DNA from 2 places in the Paenibacillus sp. FSL M7-0896 genome. Region 2 is predicted to be linked to the other one. Evidence: riboswitches for the same ligand, from Rfam matches in the RefSeq annotation. Region 2 holds a riboswitch; the other holds the start of a gene.
The links. A riboswitch is a leader RNA that binds a small molecule or an ion and turns the genes downstream of it on or off. The one in region 2 is predicted to bind thiamine pyrophosphate.

Region 1 (3,206 bases), 960 kb from region 2:
GCCATCTCCTCCAGATAAGGCTCCGCTGCCGGTGACAACAGTGCCATCAGCCCCTCTTCATCCACCCGCTCTGCACGAAGCGCACGCTTCACATCCTCTGCCGTATACCGGCTCCATAGCGTCCCGTAAGGAAGCTGCTCCAGCCGGGTCATCGTCTCATAAAAGCTCATAACCGTTCTCTCCTTCCTATTCCATCTGTCAGGCCAAGAACCCGGTCAACGGTGAAGAGGCTGCCGCCGTCTCTTCCACAGGCCCCAGTCCGGCGAGATAAGCCTTGCGCCCTGCGGCTACCGCGTCACGGAAGGCTTCTGCCATCAGCAGCGGATCCGAGGCGGTGGCAATCGCTGTATTAAGCAGCACCGCTGCGGCCCCCATCTCCATCGCCTCAGCCGCCTCGGACGGTCTGCCGATTCCGGCATCCACGATCACCGGCAGATTCGTCTCGGAGATCAGAATCCGGATCAGTTCCTTGGTCTGCAGTCCGCGGTTGGACCCGATCGGCGCTCCCAGCGGCATCACGGCCGCAGCCCCCGCTGCTTTCAACCGCAGGGCGGCGGACAGGTCAGGACTCATATACGGAAGCACCACGAAGCCCTCTGCTGCAAGGATCTCGGTCGCCCGGATGGTCTCGGTATTATCCGGCAGCAAATATTTCTGGTCGTTGATGACCTCAATCTTCACCCAGTTCCCCAGCCCCGCCGATCTCGCCAGCCGGGCAATCCGTACTGCTTCCTCTGCGGTGCGCGCACCGGAGGTATTAGGCAGTAAGGTCATATGGGAAGGAATATGGCTGACAATATTGTCACTGCTCTCCGGGTCCACCCGGCGCAGAGCAACGGTAATGACCTGTGAGCCTGATCGCGTAATCACCTCGGGAATGAGGGTGTTGCGGCTGTATTTTCCGGTACCAATGAACAGTCTGCTGGTTAGAGTCACTCCGCCAATCATCAATGGATCTTGCATGTTAACGCCTCCTGGGATAAGTCTTCGTGTTCAGCCTCCGCCTACAAAATGAACCAGCTCCACCCGGTCCCCCTCACTGAGCAGTGTCTCTCCGTAAACCTCTCTGCCAGCAAGCTCACCATTCAGTTCGACAATCACCAGCTTACCGGCCCACTCGGGCCGGGAGAGCAGATCCTCCAGTGTCCGGCAGCTCTCTTCGATTCTTTGCCTCTTTCCGTTAACGGTCACATTCATGCCTGTTCACCTCCTGCTGTGCCCTGTGTTTGAGCCATATCCAGCGCTTCAGCCAGCTCCGCTGCCCTGTCCCTGTGGACCGCTTCCCTGTACGCCATGGCCGCTGCCACCGGGTCCGGGGCTCCGCAGATCCCCGACATGACAGCAATGCCAGCCGCCCCTTGGGCCAGCACCGCTCCGGCATTACCCGGGGTAATCCCTCCAAGCGCAATCAGCGGGATGCGGCTCCAGCGGACAGCCTCGGCCAGTTGCGCAAGTCCCCGTGCCTGCTGCCCCGACTTGCAAGCTGTCGGGAAAACATGCCCGTAGAGGCAGAAGTCTGCTCCTTGCCTTCCAGCCTCCGCAGCCTCTTCCTGCGAGTGTACCGATCTGCCGATCCGCAGGCCCGGTGCAAGCCCGCGTGCTGCGGCTGGCGGAAGGCTATGCCAGGCCAACTGTACACCGCCTGCCCCAGCGGCCAAGGCAACATCGATCCGGTCATTTATGACCAGCTTCGAAGGCGGAACCCCGGCCTGAAGCATCTGCTGCGCCGCCGCCAGCAGTTCGCGGGCGGACATGGCTTTTTCCCGGAGATGGATATAATCCACCATGGGATGTACCGCCGCAGCCAGCTCCGCAAGCTTCTCAGGGTGGAGCCGTCCGTCTGAGATGACATGAATTTCGTGCAACACGTCCACCTTCCTCTCCTCAGCACTACGCTGATCCCTACCTCCAAACACAAAAAAGACCGCCCCCATAAGGAAGCAGTCTGGAATAGAAACAGGAATACCGGTATTAGCCGTATACCCCCGCTGCAATATTCGTTCTCCACTTCCCTACGCTGGTATAACCCAGATCAGGTTCAAAGGGTCCGAGCAGATACGCCCGTCTCAGCCTTGCGGCTCCCCTAGTGATCGTTCTATGCTATTGTTTGGCCTTGCTTTTTGTATATTAGCATATAATTCCTGTTAGAGCTATTCTTTCGTAGATTTTACTTCAATTACAAAAGCCACGGATGAACTCCCTTCTGAAAATTTACCATCCTCGGATGTCCAGAATGCTGATATGCCGTAGTAATAAACGCCTTGTTCTTTTGGAGCATTAAAAGAGCCGTTCTTCAATGGAATTTGCACTTCTTTATCATCGACAAATTGCTGAACGGTTAACCCGCCGGGTGCCGGTTTATAAGTAAAAGCAACATTGATCCCCCCCTCAGGGGCTATAGCAGTGGGAGTAACCCCCTGTACCATGGATTGTCCTCCTGCATAATCCGCACATCCTAATTTTCCCCAGCAATAGCTGCCTTGGGTAACCGGAATTTGGGTTTTCCCGGAAGTAACAAGGGGTAGCGGCGGCGATTCCTGTGTAATTCTAATCCCAATGCTTTTTGCATTTCCTTCCAATCTTGTATTTGCCACAAGTCTTCCTGCAAAAGGAGTCAAATAAATGAACACTACCAGAAAAACTAAAATCCCCGCTGCAGATAGAATGAATCCTTTTTTTCTAAGCATCCCAATCCCCTATTCATATCAAATTATCTAAATAGACGGAATTATATTGTAATAGTTACAAGCGCTGAAAAAAAGCCTACCGGCAAGCGGTTAGGCTTTTTAAAAATAGAATTTATATGTTGCACACGATTTCTGAAGATGCCGATTAAAGAATCTGCATCCAGATCTTATTCTGCACCCATTATCCGTTGACAACCTCACCGCCGTTCACATGCATCACCTGTCCGCTCACATAGGAGGAATCGTCCGAGGCCAGGTATACATACGCCGGTGCCAGCTCTTCAGGCTGCCCCGGGCGCTTCATCGGCTGGGTGCCGCCGAACTCACTGACCTTCTTCGCGTCAAAGGTTGACGGAATCAGCGGGGTCCAGATCGGTCCGGGCGCTACTGCGTTCACGCGGATGCCCTTATCGGCCAGATTCATTGACAGCGAACGAGTGAAGCTGAGAATGGCTCCTTTGGTGGACGAATAGTCCAGCAGCTGCGGGCTGCCGCGATACGCCGTGATGGAGGTCGTGT
Region 2 (3,206 bases):
TGGCCTTGAAATCGCATGGTGCAGATAACGGAAATAGCGGATAGTAGTCATGAATAACGTCCTCTTTTCTTCAGAATAATCTTCTCCAGTGCGGCGACAGCCAGAAACAGCAGGATACCGAGCACGGATAACAAGACAACAGCGGCGAACATCTTGGCACTCTGGAGATTCCCTGCCATTCTGCGGCTGAAATAGCCCAGCCCCTGGCTGCCTCCAAGCCATTCCCCGATGGTTGCACCGATCACACAGTACACAGCCGACAGCTTCAGTCCGGAGAAAAAAGAGGGCAGGGCCAGCGGAACGCCCACCTTCCCGAGAATCTGCCAACGGTTCGCGCCATATGTCAGCAGCAGCTCCCGGTAGGCGTCCGTGTTCTTGGACAAGCCGTCATAGGTGCCGATGACCACCGGGAAGAAAGCGGTCAGGAAGACAACGGCGACCTTACTCCATAGGGTGTAGCCGAACCACATGATGAACAGGGGAGAGAGCGCGATCAGCGGAACCGTCTGGCTGATGATCAGCAGCGGGTACAGCGCCTTGGCCAGCGGACTGAACAGGTGCATGGCGACTCCCAGCAGGCAGCCGCAGACCACAGACAGTGCGAAGCCCGTGAGTACCTCAAGCAGTGTAGCCGGCAGATGCACCCCGAATAACAGGCGGCGTTCCTCCAGCAAGGCCTTGCAGACCGCAGACGGAGCCGGAAGAATGAAGGGAGGAACCAGGCCCAGCCGGGCTACAGTCTCCCAGCCGGCAAGCGTCAGCAGGGCGAGCAGGGAAGCCGGACCGTAGTGCTGGAGCAATCTTCTAGGAGCGGCGGTTCTCATATAGCTTCAGCTCCAATTCCTGGCGCAGGGCGGCGAACTGCGGTAGATAGTTCAGACTGTGATGGCGCGGACGGGGTAGACCGGCTGGGAATTCCTGCATCCCGCCGCCGCCACTGCCCGTCATTAGATAGATTCTGTCACTGAGCAGTAGAGCCTCCTCCAGATCATGGGTGATGAACAGCACCGTCTTGTCCAGCTCCGCCCATAACTCGAGCAGCCAGCGCTGCAGTGAGCGCTTAGTAATGGCATCGAGCGCCCCGAACGGCTCATCGAGCAGCAGCAGGTCATTCCCCGCCGCCACGGTGCGGAGTACCGCCACGCGCTGGCGCATCCCGCCGGACAGCTCCTGGGGATAAGCCCCTTCGGTTCCCTCTAGGCCGAAGCGTTGCAGCAGGGTACGAATCTCGGCCACGGCGGCCGCTTTGGGACGGCTGCGCTTGAGTTCCCAAGGCAGCAGACAATTGTCCATTACGGTCCGCCAAGGCAGGAGAAGATCCTGCTGCGGCATGTAGGCCACACTGCCCAGCCTCTTCGCTGCTGTAGCGGACTCGGCTCCGTTCAGCGTAATCCTGCCGTTGTCCGGCTCCAGCAGGCCGGCGATGATTTTGAACAAGGTGCTTTTGCCGCATCCGCTTCCGCCTACGACAGAAATGAATTCGCCGCGCTGCACATTCATGGATAGCCCTGAGAAGACGGGTGTCCGGGACGAACCGGTCCCGAAAGCATAGGATAGATTGCTAATGTTGATCATAAGACTATGTACAAGCCTCCCCGGATTGAAGTAGAACCTGCGCGGAGCACAAAAAAGCCCCATTCATTCCCGGAGGCAATGAATGGGGCGGAAGGTACAGTCGGCTGCGGCCCTGTGACGGGAACCACTGATACATTCTGCTCCACTTCCCTCCGCTGGTATGATCCAGATCAGGTTCAAAGGGTCCGAAGCTTAAGCTCCGTCTCAGTCGGCCGACTCCCCTAGTGAATTAACAGGTGTTATTGAATTCGTAATTGCTACTTAATATACCACAAATTCCCCTCTTGTAAAGAGCAGGCGGTCAGCGCTTCGCCAGACCGGTCACGAACAAGGTGACGATGCCCCGGGAGATGTCCAGCTTGGAGGAGTGGTGCCGCTTTTGCTCATACAGGTACAGATCAGGGCTGAGGACAGAGATTAAGGCCGTGGCCGCAAAGGCAGGATCAATGTCAATAATCTCATCGCCCTCCGCAGCACGCTGCAGCAGCTCTGTCATCATCACCCCCAGCCGCTGAAAAAAAGGATGCTCAAACTGGGTCAGCTGCTTCTTACCGGTGAACTCGGCTTTGATCATATTCAGCAGCTCAGCATACTGCTCAATGAAATCGGCAATCTGCTCAATGCTGCTCTGCAGCTGAGCGAGAGCCGGAGCTTCACCGGCACTGGCAGCCACCTGCTGCTCCAGCCCGGACAGGAATTGATCTGTGCTGCCCTTCAGCAGTGCAGAACAGATCTCACCCTTGTCCGTGAAGCGGCGGTACAGGGAGCCTTGTCCTATGCCTGCCCGCTTGGCAATGCTGTACATGCTGACTGCCTCAAGTCCGCTCTCGGTGAACAACTGGCGGGCAGCTTCAAGAATCCGCTGTACATAAGGATCGGCGGACTCGGGCGGAGCGGATTCTTTGGCTTGCGGAGCTGAGCGCGGGAGCTGTGCAGCATCGGTGTCTGGCTTTTTCATGAGAACCCCTTTCAGAAATAAATCAGCGATTTACAGAAAAATAAATAAAAGAATTGACACAACGGACAATTGTCCGTAGACTATGAATTGCACTTACGGACAGTTGTCCGTTCACTCATTATATAGAACAATCTGCCCGCAGGTCAATGTTGAACGCGGACAGCTCAGGAGGAGAAGAGACATGGATCAGACCTTGAAGCAGGAAGCCGATTTCCGGCTGTCCAGCATTCTGGTTCCGCTGCTGGCCATTATTGCCGGAGTATTTATGGTTGTGCTGGACAGTACGGCGATGAATGTAGCCTTGTCCAGGCTGGTGGTGGATTTCAAGACGGACCTGCATACGCTGCAGTGGGTAGTTACCGGATATATGCTGGCTCAGGCTTCAGTTATTCCGCTGTCAGGCTGGCTGTCTGACCGGTTCGGGGCCAAGACGGTCTTCCTGACGGCGGTAATTGTGTTTACGATAGGCTCGATTCTGTGCGCTACACCAAGCAGCGCCGAATGGCTGATTGTTTTCCGGGTCATTCAGGGACTTGGCGGTGGCTGTGTGCTCCCTGTCGGGATGGCCTATGTGTACAGACTGGCCCCCAAAAGTAAGGTTGGAGTTGTCATGGGGATTATGGGTATTCCCGTCCTGTTCGCACCCGCTATAGGTCCGGTATTGTCGGGCTGG

Region 1: it holds a riboswitch for thiamine pyrophosphate, as region 2 does, so the genes downstream of both, MKY12_RS08480 (thiamine phosphate synthase) here and MKY12_RS12535 (ABC transporter ATP-binding protein) in region 2, are expected to answer to the same signal.

Annotation. Positions count from the first base shown of each region.
Region 1 is NZ_CP150250.1:2,017,187-2,020,392, reverse strand. It holds gene thiH (2-iminoacetate synthase ThiH) at 1-170, opposite strand, end outside; gene MKY12_RS08490 (thiazole synthase) at 199-963, opposite strand; gene thiS (sulfur carrier protein ThiS) at 994-1,197, opposite strand; gene MKY12_RS08480 (thiamine phosphate synthase) at 1,194-1,874, opposite strand; TPP riboswitch at 1,993-2,095, opposite strand; gene MKY12_RS08475 (hypothetical protein) at 2,151-2,687, opposite strand; gene MKY12_RS08470 (SDR family oxidoreductase) at 2,869-3,206, opposite strand, start outside.
Region 2 is NZ_CP150250.1:2,977,983-2,981,188, forward strand. It holds gene MKY12_RS12525 (ABC transporter substrate-binding protein) at 1-51, opposite strand, end outside; gene MKY12_RS12530 (ABC transporter permease) at 48-824, opposite strand; gene MKY12_RS12535 (ABC transporter ATP-binding protein) at 805-1,575, opposite strand; TPP riboswitch at 1,706-1,808, opposite strand; gene MKY12_RS12540 (TetR/AcrR family transcriptional regulator) at 1,877-2,533, opposite strand; gene MKY12_RS12545 (DHA2 family efflux MFS transporter permease subunit) at 2,715-3,206, shown strand, end outside.